Regions from separate parts of the Shewanella sp. SM101 genome, predicted to be linked through region 2. Evidence: riboswitches for the same ligand, from Rfam matches in the RefSeq annotation. Region 2 holds a riboswitch; the other holds the start of a gene.
The links. Region 2 has a riboswitch for thiamine pyrophosphate ahead of thiC (phosphomethylpyrimidine synthase ThiC). Riboswitches for the same ligand answer to the same signal wherever they lie in the genome.

Region 1: it holds a riboswitch for thiamine pyrophosphate, as region 2 does, so the genes downstream of both, L5M38_RS15895 (TonB-dependent receptor) here and thiC (phosphomethylpyrimidine synthase ThiC) in region 2, are expected to answer to the same signal.

The regions. Positions count from the first base shown of each region.
Region 1 is NZ_JAKKRH010000029.1:20,353-29,324, forward strand. Features, by position in the region: gene pnuC (nicotinamide riboside transporter PnuC) at 1-630, opposite strand, end outside; gene L5M38_RS15890 (hypothetical protein) at 677-937, opposite strand; gene L5M38_RS15895 (TonB-dependent receptor) at 1,035-3,254, opposite strand; TPP riboswitch at 3,309-3,447, opposite strand; gene L5M38_RS15900 (Crp/Fnr family transcriptional regulator) at 3,645-4,325, shown strand; gene tsgA (MFS transporter TsgA) at 4,393-5,568, opposite strand; gene deoD (purine-nucleoside phosphorylase) at 5,619-6,323, opposite strand; gene L5M38_RS15915 (YcfL family protein) at 6,624-7,019, opposite strand; gene L5M38_RS15920 (PaaI family thioesterase) at 7,189-7,686, opposite strand; gene L5M38_RS15925 (PaaI family thioesterase) at 7,673-8,200, opposite strand; gene hinT (purine nucleoside phosphoramidase) at 8,197-8,553, opposite strand; gene L5M38_RS15935 (M61 family metallopeptidase) at 8,698-8,972, shown strand, end outside.
Region 2 is NZ_JAKKRH010000004.1:104,656-113,627, forward strand. Features, by position in the region: gene L5M38_RS03485 (bifunctional hydroxymethylpyrimidine kinase/phosphomethylpyrimidine kinase) at 1-1,384, opposite strand, end outside; gene thiC (phosphomethylpyrimidine synthase ThiC) at 1,387-3,474, opposite strand; TPP riboswitch at 3,676-3,774, opposite strand; gene L5M38_RS03495 (hypothetical protein) at 3,942-5,333, opposite strand; gene trhA (PAQR family membrane homeostasis protein TrhA) at 5,827-6,510, shown strand; gene L5M38_RS03505 (hypothetical protein) at 6,486-6,632, shown strand; gene L5M38_RS03510 (tRNA-uridine aminocarboxypropyltransferase) at 6,688-7,251, opposite strand; gene L5M38_RS03515 (NUDIX hydrolase) at 7,445-7,975, opposite strand; partial or broken gene L5M38_RS03520 (tRNA (adenine(22)-N(1))-methyltransferase) at 8,261-8,972, opposite strand, start outside.

The DNA of each region.
Region 1 (8,972 bases), on a different contig from region 2:
AGCTTCACGGGCGTCGGCTAACGCGGTTCGCCACAGGAAATACCCCACGACCGCCAGACCCACATAAAGCACGAATAACAAGGATGTCAGCATCAAGCCTTTGCTGAGATAAAGGTAAATCGACACTATGTCGATAACCACCCAATAAAGCCAATTCTCAAGTACCTTTTTTGCCACTAAATAAGTCGTCATCACGGCGAAACAGGTTGTCGCCGCATCTAGATACGGGAATGCGGCTTGGGTATACGTCGCCATGCCGTGACCAACCAAAAGCGAAATCACGCCCGTCGGTGCGATCAACTTTAAATGGGTTTTCAATGGCCAAGTGGTCACTTTTACGCCTTGATGCTTATCACCACCTTGGGTCCAGAGCCAATATCCATAGAGCGCCATCGCCATGTAATAGACGTTAAGCACAGACTCCATCAGTAGCGACACCTTCCAAAACAACACAGTGTAAATGGCGGTACTGGCAAAGGCCGCCGCCCAGCACCACACATTGGCCTTCATCGCCAGCAGTAAATATGCCATCGCCAACAATACCGCGAGGGCTTCCCATACGGTCATCACATGGACTTCACCAAAGGCCGTATTAACGCTCTCGACCAAGGTTAACCATAAATCTGTCATAGTGTTGTTCTCATTGCCTATTTGTCGCTTACATGGCGGTCAATCATTATTCGCTGTGGGCTAAATTCAGCTCACCACCGATAAACTTACACACAAATACCGCCTTGCCCCACTTCTCATGGGCCGCTTGCATCTCGGTCGCCAGCATAGTCATCACATCTAAATAATCGCCGCACACTTGAGTTGCCATCGCATTAGTCACGCGCTCGATATTGGGATAACTATCCACGCGGCCAATAAACCACTTGATAGGATCGAGGTAATTTTCATTAAAGGGATACATGCTAATTTCTGCGGTCAGTTTCATTTTAATTCCTTGATATTCTGAAGTAAGGCTGTAGCCCAAATACTGGGCTACAGTTCAGTTAACACTTAAATGATTATGCTCATTTTAAAATGAGCTATTACATAAACTTAACGTTAAAGGTTACGCCAATCTGACGCGGATCGCCGTAACGAATATATTGCTTTTCCGCCCAACCGTTATCTGGCTCATTGCCAAAATAGAAGCCACGCACACCGTATTCTTCATTAAACAGATTGCGTCCCCACAAATATGCCGACCATGCGCTCGCCTCATAACCTACGCGGGCATTGACGATAGTGTAGGGTTCAGAGCGGGATTCATTGCTGTCTGAATAATAGAATTCACTCTTACCGCTAAGATTCAGGTTAGCAAACCAACCCGAATTAGCACGATAAGTCCCACCAAGGCTGTAGGTAAGATGTGGAGAATGGGCCAGATCGCGGCCAGTTAAATCCACCTCAGTACCATATTTATCCTGATACTGGTAGTCACCGTAGGCCGTTTCTAACCAACCTAAGCTTGAGTAAACTTGCAGATTATCCGTGGCATACCAGGTTGCATCTAACTCAGCGCCATAGTTATTCGAACTGCCTGCATTTTCAGTGAACAAGATAAAACGCTGTGGTTTATCGGGATCTTGCTGTGATGCAGCCACCTGTTGATCTTGTCTGTCCATATAGAACAGCGCCAAATTAGTATCGATAAGTCCCGCTAACCAATGGGATTTAAGGCCGATTTCATAGTTATAGAGCGTCTCAGTACTAAACTCTTTTTTATCGTTCAATTCGACGGGTAAAGTCATGTTGAAACCGCCCGCCTTGTAACCGCGTGCGACTCGGACATAAGCATTGTGCGAGTCGTTCAGCACTTTACTCACAGCAATATGACCGCCCCACATGGTTTCGCTCGGGTCGAAATTATCGTTATTCGTATCAGAGTAATGGCTGTTGCGGCGCTCTAAACGTAGCCCCACAGATAAAGCATAATTTGAGCCCAAATCCGTATCGAGCTGACCAAACAGTGCATAGTTTGTCGCCTCATACTCTGAGTCTAAGACTTCATCCGGCGAAGCATTGTATTCAGAATACAATTGGTTATCTTCTTTCAGATTCATGGCATACACACCAAGCAACCAATCAGTACTCTCTGCAAAAATACGGCCCTGCTCGGTAGAACTTAGGCGAAACTCTTGCGACGCGGTTTTACGCTGACCCGTTTTATCCCAAAAATAATCGTATTGACACGGCGCCAGATTGCCATTGTCATCATTGCATTGCTTAGAGGCCCAATATTCTGAGTTAGCCCAATCGCCATCGTAACTGTAATGGTGATCGGTATTCGCAAAAGAGGTTAACGAAGTTAATTCGAAGTTTTCTGCACCAGAATAGGTCGCTTTAAAACCCGCGCCTGTGGTGCGTTGGCTATCGACACCCGGTTGATCCGATGTTGTCTGGGTTGGTGAATTGGTTAAACTCCACACATCATAGCCATTATCAAAATCGGCATGCAGCACAGTTAAATCAAACTGCAAATCATCTGTCGCATACCAGCGCAGCTTAGCGCGGCCGCTGAATTCATCGCGACCATTGGTATCATCACGGCCTAAATACAGGTTATCGTAGTAACCATTTTGCTGATGTTGCTGCATTGACACACGATAAAGCAGCTTGCCAGAATCCGTTAATGGGCCTGAACTGAAACCGCTAAAAGTGCGTAAATCATCATCGCCTAACGACACTTCACCGCCATGCTCAAACACATCGGTGGGATCATTACTCTTCAGATAAATCAATCCCGCTAAGGCATTCGCGCCGTAACGCGTCCCCTGCGGTCCACGAAGCACTTCGACCTGCTGTAAATCGTACATGCTCGACACCATACCAATACCGGATAAATCGATATCATCTATGATGTAACCCACGGAAGAATTAGGTGCGCCTTGGTATTGCTCTTGCTCACCTACGCCGCGAATTTGAAAATATTTCGGCCGAGAGCTTCCACCTGACCAGTTAAAATTGGCGATAGAATTAAGCAAATCTTCAAAGTGTTGCGCACTTTCATCTTGAATTTTTTGACTGTCGATAACGGTAATACTGGAGGGCATTTTTTCTAAGCTTGAACTGCGAAAATCCGCCGTCACCACCATGACTTCCATCTCAGTGCTGGGATCGGGTTTATCGATAGCGTCGGTTTGTGCAAAAACAGGGGTGCTCAGCGCTGCGGCGATGGCTAATGCCAGCGGCGCTCGGGCTAAAAATAAGCTTGGCGATACGGTTGAAAATGGGGATTGATGGTTTGACGTTTTACGGTTTGACATAGGACCTCAAATATAATGTTTGAGATCCGGCAACGAATAAGCGATTCAGAAGTGTGCTGTTGATTGGCCCATTCCTACGCCGGTATTAGCCGGATCAGGTTCTAAGGGTTCGTCAGATGACATCTCAGTTTGCAGCCGTTAACGTTAAAATCAGAGTAACATTAATGCACAACAAACACCCCTTGGCGGCGCCTAGTATACATGACGGAAATAAAAAGTGGGCACTCTTATCTCTGCGATTCAATTAAATGTCGCGAAAACCACTGCCCTTCAGTCCGTATGATGAAAATATCTTTAGTAGCCGCCTAAATCCTTTCGTCCATTTGACCGCCTATCATGATAATGCTATAGAAGGTCGCAATTTCGAACACAGTAAGAGGATCATAGTCGATGCAGCTAAAACCTTTATCGAAAGGGCGTTATAGCCAGCGATGGGAGCAAGATTATCCACTTATTGAAGCGGTTGTACTTAGCTGCATCAGCGAAATAAAAATGCTCAAAAAAGGCGCTCACCTCATGACGCAGGGGGAAGCGATGGCATCACTTGTATTGGTGAAGCAAGGTCGCGTATCACTCGGCCATACCGCGAGAAATGGTCGGTGTTTTCAATTAGGTACTATTGATTGTGATTCACAACTGTTTGGCGAAATGGAGTTCTTCACCCAGTACCACTGTCAACTAGACATTATTGCCAGTGAACCCTTAGAAATCATGTTGATTAGCGCTGAAAAACTACAACATTGCCTCGGTCAGCATCCTCAACTCGCGCTATTTTTCGCTAGTGCAATTGCGATTGACTACCAAGACACAGTGGATATTTTTACTCGACGACTGCTCTATCCCATCAGTTATAACGTGGCATTTGATATTTACCATGAATACTTAAATGACTTGCCCGTAGATGGCTTTAGTAAACGCTATTTAGAGGCTGAACGATTTGGTACTACCGACCGAGTCTACCGTCGGGCGCTACAAAATCTTGAGGAACGAGGCTTAATTGAGCGGAAAAAAGATGGCATTCGGATTTGTGATCTCAACGCACTCAAGAAATTTGTTGAAGCAGGTATATAACCGCTTTCAACATAACCCACACTCGACTTAATTTAACAACCGAGTGTGGGATGGATGCACAGGTAAATTAACTTACCGATGGAGAGTGTTGTTCCATAGCCGATTTCATCCGACTTGAAACGATCAATAGCATAAATATCGCTGCGTAAAGCAGAGGTATCACATACATCACTGTTTGTAATCCGATAATACGTTCAAAGAAAGAACTGATGGCTGGGCTAAACATCGCCCCAGCACTTCCGCTAATAAGAATATATGACACATTTTTGCTGCTGGCTTTTTTTACAAAAGACACGCCATAAGCAATAAATGCATTATAAAGCGCGGCACACACAAAACCGTAACCATAGGTTAAATAAGCTATCCAATTAAGATTATTGGTACTGACAATGGCAGCGGTGATCACCATAGCTAAAGCAATAATACCGACTAAGAAATGGTGAATTTTTACACGAGTCACAATCACAGTCGAAATTAACGCCCCAATTAGCGCAGCGGACCAATACTGGGTAATAATATTACCGGCATCTTCAAACGGAATATCAAATTTTTGTTTTACAAATAAAGGTGCCCAAGTTAAAAAAGTATATAAAGCCAACATTCCTAAAAATAAACCAATACCTCCACTAATAATACCGAGATTCCATTCAGACTGTTGTTTCTCTTGTGTTGTAGAAGATTGCTCGCAAATAGAGAAATGAGTGAACAAGGTAATAATGACTGTACCGAACGCCACTAAACCTACGGCTAAATAGCTATAACTCCATGATAATGAATTTGTTAATGCATAAGTCGTTATCAATGGAAAAATAACGCCTGCAATATTAAACGTTGCATCTTGCACCACTAACATTGTGCTTTGTAATTTCTCTTGCCACACAGACACCACAATCGTACCAGCAATACATAGACCGATACCGCCACAAAAACCAATTAAGGTCATTGCTACCATCACAACTTGTAGGGAACTGGTTAGATGTAAAGCCAGAGCAGAAAGAGCAACCAGACTGTAACTTATCAAGGTCATTCTTTTGATACCCATTTTTTCAATAAAGAAAAATGCAGCAATCGTTCCCGCGAGTGCACCGCCATTAAGCAATGAAAAAATTGATGCAACTTCGTTAACATTAGCGGCAAATTTCTCAGCTATGGGTTCAATCAACATCCCAAATTGGGTCGCAAAGCCCGCCATAATAAAATTGGCGAGAAAACTGATGGCTGTTAAAGTAATTTTATTATTCATTATGTCATTCCATAAGTGAAATGCTAAGGGTTCAAAGGATGGCTTTAAACCTAATTGAGGGCGGTTTCTAACGCGAGCTCGATCATATTATTAAAAGAGAGTTGGCGTTCTTCGGCCGTAGTTTCTTCACCGGTTAAACAATGATCCGATACCGTTAAAATGGCTAATGATTCGATACCTTGTTGGTGTGACAATCCATAAAGCCCCGCCACTTCCATATCAATACCTAATACCCCAAAACGTTCAAGTGCGGGGATCATATCTTCATCGGGATCGTAATAAAGATCACCACTAAAGATATTGCCAACTTTTACACTAATGCCTTTCTCATTCGCTGTTGTATAGGCTTTATGCAATAAAGAAAAGGTCGCAGAAGTTGCCATTTGGTAGCCACTACTACGCTTAGCGTTAGTAGGTGAATCCGTGCCTGCGGCTTGGGCTAAAATGACATCTCGCATTTGTACATGTTTTTGTGTTGCACCTAAACTGCCAATACGAATAATGCGTTTCACGCCAAAATAATTAATCAGCTCATGGCCATAGAGCACCATAGATGAAATACCCATACCATGACCCATAACGGAAATGCGCTGTCCTTGGTAAAAGCCCGTGTAACCAAGCATATTGCGAACATTCGTGACTTCTACGGCATCGGTAAGATAGGTTTCAGCGATATATTTAGCACGGAGTGGATCACCCGGCATAATAACAGTTTCAGCAAAATCAGTAGGTTGAGCATTAATATGAGCAGTCATCTTTCTATCCTCATGTGGTAATATGCTGATAGTAGTGCTCAATCACTAAATGTATTTAGGACTAAAGTCCGGATTTCACCTTGCCGTAAACCTTTTTGCTTAAAAATGGGTGATTTATCGCAACTTTCAATGTCAAAAAGACGAAAGCTAATAACATTTGAGTGACCTTAAGGTCATTGAAAGTTGATGTAAAACGAATAAAAAGGCTTACTCCTTAAAAGAAGTAAGCCATTTTAGAACGGGTTTAATATCAAAAAATCAATTAAACACGGAATAAACTAAACAGAAGTAAACTCAAGCTTAGTTTGAAAAGGTTTCACGCACGTATACATCAAATTTAACCACTTGGGCATTAGGTGCAACAGCGCCGACTTGCAATTGCTGTTTACCATGTAATTTCACAGATTTCCAGCTGGTCGCTTCATCTTCGATAGTAAAGCCGCTGGCATCGTACCAAGTGAATTTATATTGCACACGCATATCGGAAGAGGATTTGCTAACAATCAACGCTGAGCCCTGCACGAAATCACCGACTCGGCGTGCATCCACACTCTGTACCGCAATATCTCTGGCAAAGCTGGAGTTATCGACGCGGGTTTCACCCAGTGAGCTCACTGAAATCCCTGCGGTATGTGAGGCACAAGCACCTAAGGTAAGCGCTGCGGCCAGTAATAACCCTGTATAAACTTGTTTCATATATTTCTCCTAGTCACGCCACAAAATACGCAGCTAGCGCATCATTTCCCATTAAACGACAAACTAATCGAACAGTGCTGAACTCATGCTTAATAACATAGGTTAAATAAAGCATTCTCAATCTAAAATAGTGAATCAGTCATGCTTCATCAATCTAAACTTAATCAGATTAATCAATCAAAAAATGTGCCCGTGCCGTAGCAATAAGCTGCTTACGATTGGTTTGCCAACAATCAATATTCACGTTGGCGACTCGTCGACCCTGACGGGTAATACGACACTCAGCAAAACTATCCTTGTGCAGACCTGCACGTAAATAGTCGATTGAAAAATCAACGACTTTAGGCACCTTTGCCGTTTGCATAAATACCATTAACTGCACTATCGCTGACATTTCCATAAAGCCCGCAATCACGCCGCCATGAATAGCGGGCAATACAGGATTACCGATATTGTCGTCTTTAGCGGGCAATTTAAAAATCAGTTCATCACCAAAACGCTCCACCTTCATGCCAATAAATTTGGCATAGGGAACGTGTTCAAGTAAATGGCCAAAATCATTAAGTTCAGTGGCGCGTTTAACTATACCTTGCACATCAATAGGCGCTTTAACCTGTGCGTTTTGAGTTGTACTGGCTGCATCTAGTATCGAATTATTTGCGCTCATCACTCTCTCCTATCGCAGGCACGGCTTCACCCATTAACGCTTGCCTAAAGGCATCACCAACCATTTCAGGGCTTATCCGCATAAAAGAGCCGACGGCATGGGCGATGGGATCGTCGATACTGTCTTGGTAAGCAATTGCACGGGTAAAGGCAATATTAGAAGACAACTTGTAACATTCAGCAAATCCAAACACTGGCTTATGGGGCTGAGCGGGCTTCATGTAATCCACCCGCAAATCGAGCGTGGGTGATATTTCTAATAATTTGAATTTATGGAAAATAGCGCTCACGACTGCACTGCCACACGCGGTATCCATTAAAGTAGTGATCACCCCGCCATGGATAACACCGGTATCGGGATACCCAATTAATTCAGTGCTGTAGGGCAACTCAATCAACACATGGTGCTCACTCGCCTCCAATACGGTTAAACCGAGGCGACGACACTGAGCTAATTGATCCACAAACCGCTGCGCCATTTGGGTCAACGGGAAAAAATCCGAATTGACCTTCATTTGCCTTGGCTCAACATGGGCCCCAGAGGCTCCCCGCCCACAAGGTGGAAATGAATGTGATAGACTTCTTGTCCACCGTGTTGATTGCAGTTCATGATCAGTCGGTAGCCATCTTTAGCGATACCCGCTTCAGCCGCCAATTTAGCCGCAACCGTCATCATACGGCCAAGTACCGGCTCATCAGAGGCTTTCATGTCGTTCGCCGTTGGGATCAAATGATTCGGCACAATCAAAATATGCGTTGGCGCCTTAGGGGAAATGTCTCTAAAGGCAGTCACAAGTTCATCTTGATACAGAATATCCGCGGGAATTTCGCGACGAATAATTTTGCTGAAAATCGTTTCTTCGGCCATGGGGCGTCCTCCTTGGGTTAGTTGGCATAGTATACTAGCAATTCAATACTTTGTGTCTGCAGATATTTTGCTTTTCATTTGCCAGTTGCAGGCATTTTTGGCAGCATGGCCACCATTAAAACACTCAGGTTTTGCAGGATAAATATGATCCATTACCAGATAATCCCCATCGATCCGAAAGCCCATTTATTCGCTATCACTATGACATTATCACAACCCAAGCCAGTGCAGGTATTTAGCCTACCCGCTTGGCTGCCCGGCAGTTATATGGTGCGCGACTTTGCCAAAAATATCATTGAACTCAAGGCACAAGATGCACAAGGCCAAACGCTTAAGCTCACCCAACTAGATAAACAAACTTGGTCGGTTGACAATAATAGCAGCGAAATTATTCTGACTTATCAAGTGTATGCTTGGGA
Region 2 (8,972 bases):
CTAATTCAGAGCCAACCAACTCAGACTTACCTGACTCACATTTGCCTAAATCAGATTCGGCTAGCGCTGCACTAGATAACTCGCTGATGTCGGTTTTTATCCGTAACTGCAAGGTTTTAACGCCTGCAGCTAACAAACTCTCCAGCATGGTTAAGTCACTCACAACAGGGTAAACACCAAGATCGGCATCGAGCACTTTAAAACCGTGGGATAAAATATTTTGAGGTGGCGTCGAGGCTATTCTTACCTGAGCGGTTGCCTGATCTGTTGCAGATAAAGCTGTTGCAACTAAATCACTTATAATATCAAGGTGTTGGTTGAGTTGATGACTAATAAAATTGCCATCACACAGCCTTATCTTTGCATAGCGGGACAAGTCATTGGGCCACCCCGTACGGGCCAACGGCCCTGGACCTTGCCCTAAACCAATCGCCGCGCTTAAGCCTTGACTCACGTAGGCTTTGGCAACCACCACCGCATCTTGTAATACAAAACCCTGCGCTAACACGGTGGCAATGGCCGATGACAAAGTACAGCCGCTACCATGGTTATGACGGGTATTAACCCGCGGGCTTGCCAACCAGAAACGCCCATTTTGATGCAGCTCAGAGCTAGCGCGTACTTGATGGCAAACCAGATAATCCTCGGCAAGCTCAAAATCCCAGCCGTTGCTATCGAGAGTGCTAACATGAACATTAGCCTGAGTTTGAGCATGAGTGTTATCGTGAGTTTTAGCATGAGTATCAGCAAGAATGTCAGTGCTGCCAAAGCTCACATCGCCCCCTTTAGCGAGCACACTGCAATCTAAACTCTGGGATAAAGCCTGTGCTGCAGCAACGAACTGCGATTTGGTCGAAACATCACTGTGAGTTAACCGCCTAAGTTCAAGCACATTGGGCGTGATAAGTTCGATTAAACCTTTGAAAGGCCTAAAATCTAAGGCTGATTTGGCCGCACTTTTTATATCCTGACAGTTATCTACTGCTAATGCATCGCCACAACTGGCGACCATCACTGGATCGACAATCACAGGCACAGATGGATACTGGATTTTAAAACTCGCGATCCAATCTGCCAGCAATGCCACTTGAGTTTGATCTGCCAGTAAGCCGATTTTAATTGCTTTGGGTGGCAAGTCGGAAAGTAGAGTCGTCAGCTGAGCCATTAACATCGCCGCTGATACGGGCTCAACTAAAGTGACCGCCACTGAGCTTTGCGCCGTCACTGTGGTGATCACGCTGCAACCGTGACAACCCAAATCTTGAATCGTGGCCAAGTCCGCCTGAATACCGGCACCGCCGCCGCTGTCTGAACCGGCTATGGTCCAAACAAATGCGGGGCGAGCGGTATTCATGGGCGAATTACCCCCATGAATACCCGACATAATTAGGCTTCCTCTGCTTCGGCGACAAGCTTGTCTTTCACGTGATAGATCTCGGCGCCCGAAGCAGCAAATTGTGCCGATTTTAGCGCCATTGCCGCTTCCAACTCCTGCGGCGTCTTGATTGTGACTTGCATGGCTTGGGCAGCCGCTTCAACTTGCTCCGCTTTCGCTTGTGCCGCCTCTAAGCCAGCGGCATAGGCACGTACATCTTGGGTGATTTTCATCGAACAAAATTTAGGGCCGCACATAGAGCAAAAATGCGCGACTTTAGCGGATTCCTGCGGTAAAGATTCATCGTGATAAGCACGCGCGGTTTCAGGATCGAGTCCTAAATTATATTGATCTTCCCAGCGGAATTCGAACCGCGCCTTTGCCAGCGCATTGTCACGAATTTGCGCACTCGGATGACCTTTGGCCACATCGGCGGCGTGGGCAGCAATCTTATAAGCAATCAAACCTTGCTTAACATCTTGTTTATTCGGTAATCCTAAGTGTTCTTTTGGCGTGACATAACACAACATAGCGCAGCCGTACCAAGCGATCATGGCCGCGCCTATGCCGGAGGTGAAATGATCATACCCAGGGGCGATATCGGTGATTTGCGGGCCAAGCGTGTAAAACGGCGCTTCATCGCAGTGAGCTAACTGCTTGTCCATGTTCTCTTTAATGAGCTGCATCGGGATATGTCCCGGCCCTTCGATAATGGTTTGTACGTCGTATTCCCATGCGATTTTGACTAGCTCACCTAAGGTTTCAAGCTCTGCAAACTGGGCGGCATCATTGGCGTCGGCAATTGAGCCTGGACGCATACCATCACCTAAAGACAGGGATACATCGTAGGCAACGCAAAGCTCACAGATCTCACGAAAATGGCTGTAGAGGAAGTTTTCCTTATGATGGCTCAAGCACCATTTGGCCATGATTGAACCGCCGCGGGAAACGATCCCAGTAACGCGTTTAGCCGTCATCGGCACATAACGTAGCAGTACACCAGCATGAATCGTAAAGTAATCAACACCTTGCTCAGATTGTTCAATCAAGGTATCGCGGAACACTTCCCAGGTTAAATCCTCTGCCACGCCGTTCACTTTCTCCAGCGCTTGATAAATCGGCACAGTGCCGATGGGCACCGGTGAGTTACGGATGATCCACTCACGGGTCTCGTGAATATAACGACCCGTGGATAAATCCATGACAGTATCTGCGCCCCAACGGGTAGACCAAACGAGCTTTTCCACTTCTTCCTCGATGGAAGAGGTCACCGCAGAATTACCAATATTGGCATTCACTTTCACCAGAAAGTTACGCCCGATGATCATAGGTTCGGCTTCGGGATGGTTAATATTCAGCGGAATTATCGCGCGGCCACGGGCAACTTCGGCGCGGACAAATTCAGCGGTAATCGGTTCGCCGACTAAGGCACCAAAAGCTTCGCCCTTGGCTTTACGATTGAGGATTTCATCCTGTACTTGCGCAAGTGCCATGTTCTCGCGGATCGCCACATATTCCATTTCGGGCGTGATAACCCCTTGACGGGCATAGTGTAATTGACTAACTCGTTTGCCCTGCAGTGCTCTGCGTGGGCGGACAATGGCACTCGAACCCGCCTCAAAACGCAGATGGTCTAAACCGTCGTCAGCGAGTCTTTGTTGGGTAAAATCTGAGGTGGCACAGGGTAATTGCTCTGTGTCGTTGCGGGCTAGGATCCAGTTTTGTCTTAATTTACCAAGACCTAGACGTACATTGATGTCGGCCTCAGGATCGGAATAAGGTCCGGCGCAATCATACACTCGAATTGGCGGATTTTTTTCCATGATAGGCGCATCATCTGTGCCGCCGACAAGGGTGTCAGTCTGCAGGATTTGCCGCATGCCAACGCGTATATCGACACTGGAACCTTCGAGGTAAATCTTTTGTGAATTAGGATGTTGCAGCGGCGCTAACGTATCGATAAAGGCTTGGGCCTGCGCGCGGGTTTCGCGGCGACTCGGTGCCTTAGGCACGGTTGATTGACTAGGCACTGTCACTTCTAGCGATGTGCTTTCTCTAGAAATAGCAGCTACAGCTGGGTTTGGGTTTGAACTGGACATAAGCAATCTCACGTTAAAAAATGGAGTTGCTTGTCTGGAGAATTGAGTTGTTGATAGCTGGACATGGCAATCAACTTTTGTGGCCAACACTGGCTTCAAAAATTGAGTTACCCTGCTCAATAACGATTAAATCTAAACATTAAGGCTTAAAACACTGCTGAGTTAACAGGTGTTCAAGCCGTCTATTTTGGCGATTTAATGTGTGTTATTACGCTTGTTTCCTTCGCAGGTTTTAACCTGATCAGGTTCAACGGATCCCGAATAAACGGTCTCAGCCAAGAGGCACTCCGACAAGATGAGTGCGCAGTATAGACAGAAGCGGCAGCAACAAACAAGGAAAAAAGCAATTAAAAATCTTAACCACCAATCCAAAATAAAGATTCATAATTAATTGTTTTTAATTGATTAAATAAAATGAAACCAAAAAATCTATAATTAGCATGAAAATAAATCATAAAAGAAAGTCACTATTTATGGGGTTTGAGCATCATTTTGTTTAATCGAGATTGAATGGCATCATCAATAGCTTGATTGATTTTTTTGCCACTGCAGTTAATGGGAAAACCTAAATTTTCGGCGTTAGGATTAACTTGAGTGCCGACTTGTACCACGCGATAACAAGTATCCCCTTTACGCACAATACGATTTGGGTCTAAGGGTAAGTCTAGACTCGTTGTGCCACCGAAATCATCAGCATTAGGGACAAATAGCACCTCCATCTCTGGGCTCATTTCACTCATATTCGATTTCCGGGTGAACTTATCGGCCTGTTCAATGACGAGAGCATCGAGCGCTTGCTCGCGCTGACGTTCAAAATATTGCTGGGTGAATAAACTCATGCTTGAGCTTGTCGCTATTGTGCTCTCACCTTCTGCTGCAGGCGAGCTCTTAGCGCCAAGCTGCGGCTTTAATTCTGAGGTATCCAACGTATTCGTTGGTTTTGTTGCCATCGTTTCAGTGGGTTGTTCATCACTTGGGGCAATTGATTGAGTTTTCTTTGATTGAGATTGGCTCGATTGAGTGATGTTCGGTTTAACCGTATCTGGGTTCACTTTTTCCGACTCTACTTTTTCAGAGACGGCCTTTTCGGGTGCTATTGTTTCAGGCATGACCTTTTCAAGTATTGGCAGAGGCTTCACTTGAGTTTGAGGTGTGGGAACAATTGTAGGCGTAACAGAACTTGTCGCTTCAGTCTTATCCTCGGCCTTGATCTCAGTTTTGGACTCCGAGGTTTTGGACTCCGAGGTTTCGGCTTTCTCTACCACGGGAGCATAAATAAAGTAAGCCTTGATCGCTGTCACTTTAGGGCCACGGCTTTCTATTTCCTTCAATCCAAAGGGATTTAACTGCGGGCGCCACAAAATGCAGATAAGTAAAAATAAACACGCATGCACTAAGAGCACAAAAAATAACAAACTGAATCCTTTGAAATACGGCTGACGAGCACGCAAAACGGATCCCGTCCCCAATCCCTGAGCACTAGTTTGTATCGTCCTAGACAGTTCAGGTTTGGATTCAGATTCAGATTCAGAAACCAATTTATCTTGATCTTGATGTTCAGCACGGATTTCTTGCAGTACCAAATCTTGGGCTTGCTCTTGGTCTATAGCTTGGGTGTCATGCTCAGTGACTAAAAAGCCTGCACCGCTATTGAACGCTAATGGCTCCGCATTAGTGGTAAAAACAGGCGTTTGAGCAGCATCCAGTTCACCGAGCTGATGATCAAAGGCGATAAAAGTCTCACCTTCTGGCGATATGGCCGAAATCAGCAAAGCACTATCGACATCATCTCCAATCGCTATCGCTGTATGAGATGCTGTCAATAAAGGCGCGGCCTTGGGTTGATGTTGAAAAGGCAAAATCCATCCTTAGGTTTTGTATAGTATCCATTGATTTCAATGATGCTTAACGTGGAACGATTGCACTCTAATCAATATCAATCCAATATCGGGTTGGTGAATATTGAAAGCGAATTATCTATTGATTGCATTTACTTACGAGTGCTCAACGCAGATTAGAGGAGGCAAACAGAGCAAAGTTCAATGCGAATGCAACCTGCTACAAGCACAGTACTTTACGCCAGTGCTTGATAAGCCACTTGCCAGTTAAGACAAATAAGGCTGGGAATTGGGATCATAATCGCGCTAAATTGAATGTTAAATCTCACGTCTTGAAGCGAGTAGCATCATCAATGCGATGCACTGATGGGAGTGCAAGACAGCATTAAAAATCTAAAAGATGAAAAATAGAAGCCAACCATAAACTTAAGCTTACAAGTGTACGCTTAAATATGGTGATTTATTTTTCTAACTGATAGACTCAGTCATTATCGTTTACGAGTGTGTATCTACCATGTCGAGTCAAAGTGTTACCGAACAGCCAAACACAGTTAAAAACCCGGTAAAATCTAGACCATATAGTATCAAAGAAGAGATCGCTAACAGTGTATCCCATGGCCTAGGTGTCATTGCGGGGATTGTGGCATTGGTGCTCATGCTGCTTAAAGGTCAAGATCACCTAACGCCAATTCAACTTACGGGCGTAACCATTTATGGTGCGAGCATCATAGTGCTTTTCCTATGCTCGACGTTATATCACAGCGTTAGCCATTCAGGCTGGAAACATAAACTGAAGATCGCCGATCACTGCGCTATTTACTGTTTAATTGCAGGAACTTACACACCTTTGATGCTGATAAGCTTACAAGGCACGCAGTCGATAGTGATTTTAACGGCCATTTGGTCGCTTGCAATTGGTGGGATCCTATTTAAGACGTTATTTATTCACAAATTCAAAAAGTTAAGCTTAGTCTTGTATCTCGCTATGGGTTGGCTATGTGTCACTGTGATGGGCGATTTAACGGCGGCGATGTCAGAGGTAGGCTTTAATCTATTAATCTTAGGCGGGTTATTTTACACCTTAGGAGTGGTGTTCTACGTCGGTAAACGCATTCCATTTAACCATGCCATTTGGCATTTGTTCGTGCTTGGCGGTGCCATGAGTCACTTTCTGTGTATATATCTGACTGTTATTTAAATGATTATGATTTAACTGATGGTGATTTAACTGATGGTGATTTAACTGGCTCTGATTTAAATGACTATGACTTAACAGATGGTGATTCAACTGACGGTGATTTATCTATGGGTCAAAGCTAAAAGTCGTTAATTATCTATTCATGCACTTCCTCGAACACTCTCTCAAACACTGCAATCAAGTACGGTTATTCAATTCAGCAAACAGCGACGCTAATAGCGTCGCTTGTTCTGCTCTGCCACACTGGCGCCAAAGCGCAATAATACATTCTGCGGTACACAAGCCCCCTTCTTGCTGATTACGCCGCAATATAAAAGCGGATTCAGGCATAAGTGGTGGCAAACTGACTCGTGCAGCCGTTTTCAGATAGGGGCTCTGGCGCAGCATCTTACGTGCCTCCTGCCAGGTTGCATCTAAAATCACCACTTGGCTCGGCATTCGCTGTTCTGCTATCACTGTAGATTGTGCTGCCGCTAACAACATTTGTGCATTCGAGAGCACTGGCTCAGCTAAATCCGTATCTAAGTAGTTATGTTCAGTGGGCAAAGCGGGCTCAGTTTCACTTGCTGGAAACAACAGTTTAGCCTGCTGCGATGCCAGCATAGCCACTAAATCGTTATCAGGTGCCGTTCTCGACCAGACGATACTTTTCACCTCTTCAGGGAATGCGGCTAACGCGAGTTGACCAGTATTTGTTTTGCGGCTTAACTCGCGTTCGTGGGTCAATAAAATAATCTGCATTGCCTTCCTTGCTGCGGCAAAAGAATGAGAAATAGCATTAAACATCTACTGTTGTCAGCCACAGGCTCGAAGCAGTATCAGCTTAAAAGATCAGGTTGAAATAACGACGTTTAATCGCTAACCAAACCCTGCTCACTCAGTTATGTGTGAAATAAAATCATATATTAAACACATGATTTGAAAGTGATATAACTTACAAACATTCCAACACTATCTGTTTTAGCAGAAAAGTTTCACGCTCTATTGATTGGCCTTTATGGGGATGATTACGCTGAATATCTTCGTTATGAGCGATAGCTTGATGAATATTAAGCCATTCAGGCCGCATGCCATTTTTTATCTCATGGGCTTCTAATCGAGTCTCACCTAAACCACGCTCGCCCAGTGAGGTGTCGATACGGCACACGTAACAGAATGACTCCATGTGCACTACGTTCGCCCCTTCACGATACCAAGGCCGAAACTCTTCGTAACGACCAAAGGGGGCTAACACTTGAATGTCTAGGGCGCCGGTTTCTTCCTGTAGCTCGCGGATCAGTCCATCTTCGAGACTCTCGCCATCATCAATTCCGCCTCCGGGTAAGCTGTAGTCGCGGTATTTTTGGGTATAAAGTAGCAAAATGTCTTCACCCGATAACACTATCGCGCGGGCAGCTCTGCGATAAAAAACGCGTGCCGTCTGTAGGTTAACCGCAGGATCTTGGGTAGTTCTCAATAAACGCATCGTCGTAGCCATTTGCCGAAAAGGAGTCGAAGCATAAACGAAAATGCGCCAAATGCAGATCAAAAACTGCCACAGAGGCAATAATCGCACTCAGTCCAGTCCGAGTGATTAATAGGTTTTAACGATTACAAGATTGATTGTTAACGGTTTATGCTAAAATCGTTTTACCCATAATATTAACAACGAGATCGCGATGCATCAGCTCTTTCGCCTGATCCTCATCTTTGGTGCTCATCTTTGGTTCTCATCTTAGTTCTCAGCGTAATGCCCAAGCGGCAAAAATGCTCAAGCGCATTCAAGCTCACTCATACTCACTCAAGAGCTGGGCCAATTGCTGCTGATAGGCGTGAATAATTTCAGGAGTTTGCTTGTGCGCCGGCATGCGTTGGTAATGGCCAATCAGCTGCGACAGGTAGTGGTGTGCTCGCGGCAGGTTTGCTTCATCTAACGTCTGCCATATTAACGACCCCGTAGTAGTGATAGGCAGACCATTTGGATCTATGATTGTGCTGACGTGGAGGATTTCGTAGAAACGTTGATTCTCTTCCAATAAGTGTTCCGACTTAAGCCCTAGCCCTAAGGCCGAAAGTGATTGCCTGACATAGTAATTATGATGCACGGGACACAAAATAAACTCGAGGTGCCGCAGTGGGTGTTGAGCTAGAATTGCCCGCACTAATTCCACCAGCAATTCACCACCCACGCCAGCGATGATAATCAACTGTTTATCTTTGTCACTGGTTTGCTCGAGCGGTAAAGCCGCGACATCGAGGCAATGCACTTGCCACTGAGTATGACGATATAAGTTTGAGTTTGGTTCTTGGTTTGACTGTGAGTCTATGTCTGGGTTTAAGTCTGGATCTGAGTGTGGCGCTAAATTGGGATTAAGGCCTGATATCTCTGCGGGAAAGAAACGCTGCAACCGCAGTTCAAGCGCCTGCATTAGCGAAGGCACACAATCGACAAAATGCACTTGGCGAGCAACATTCCTTTTTAA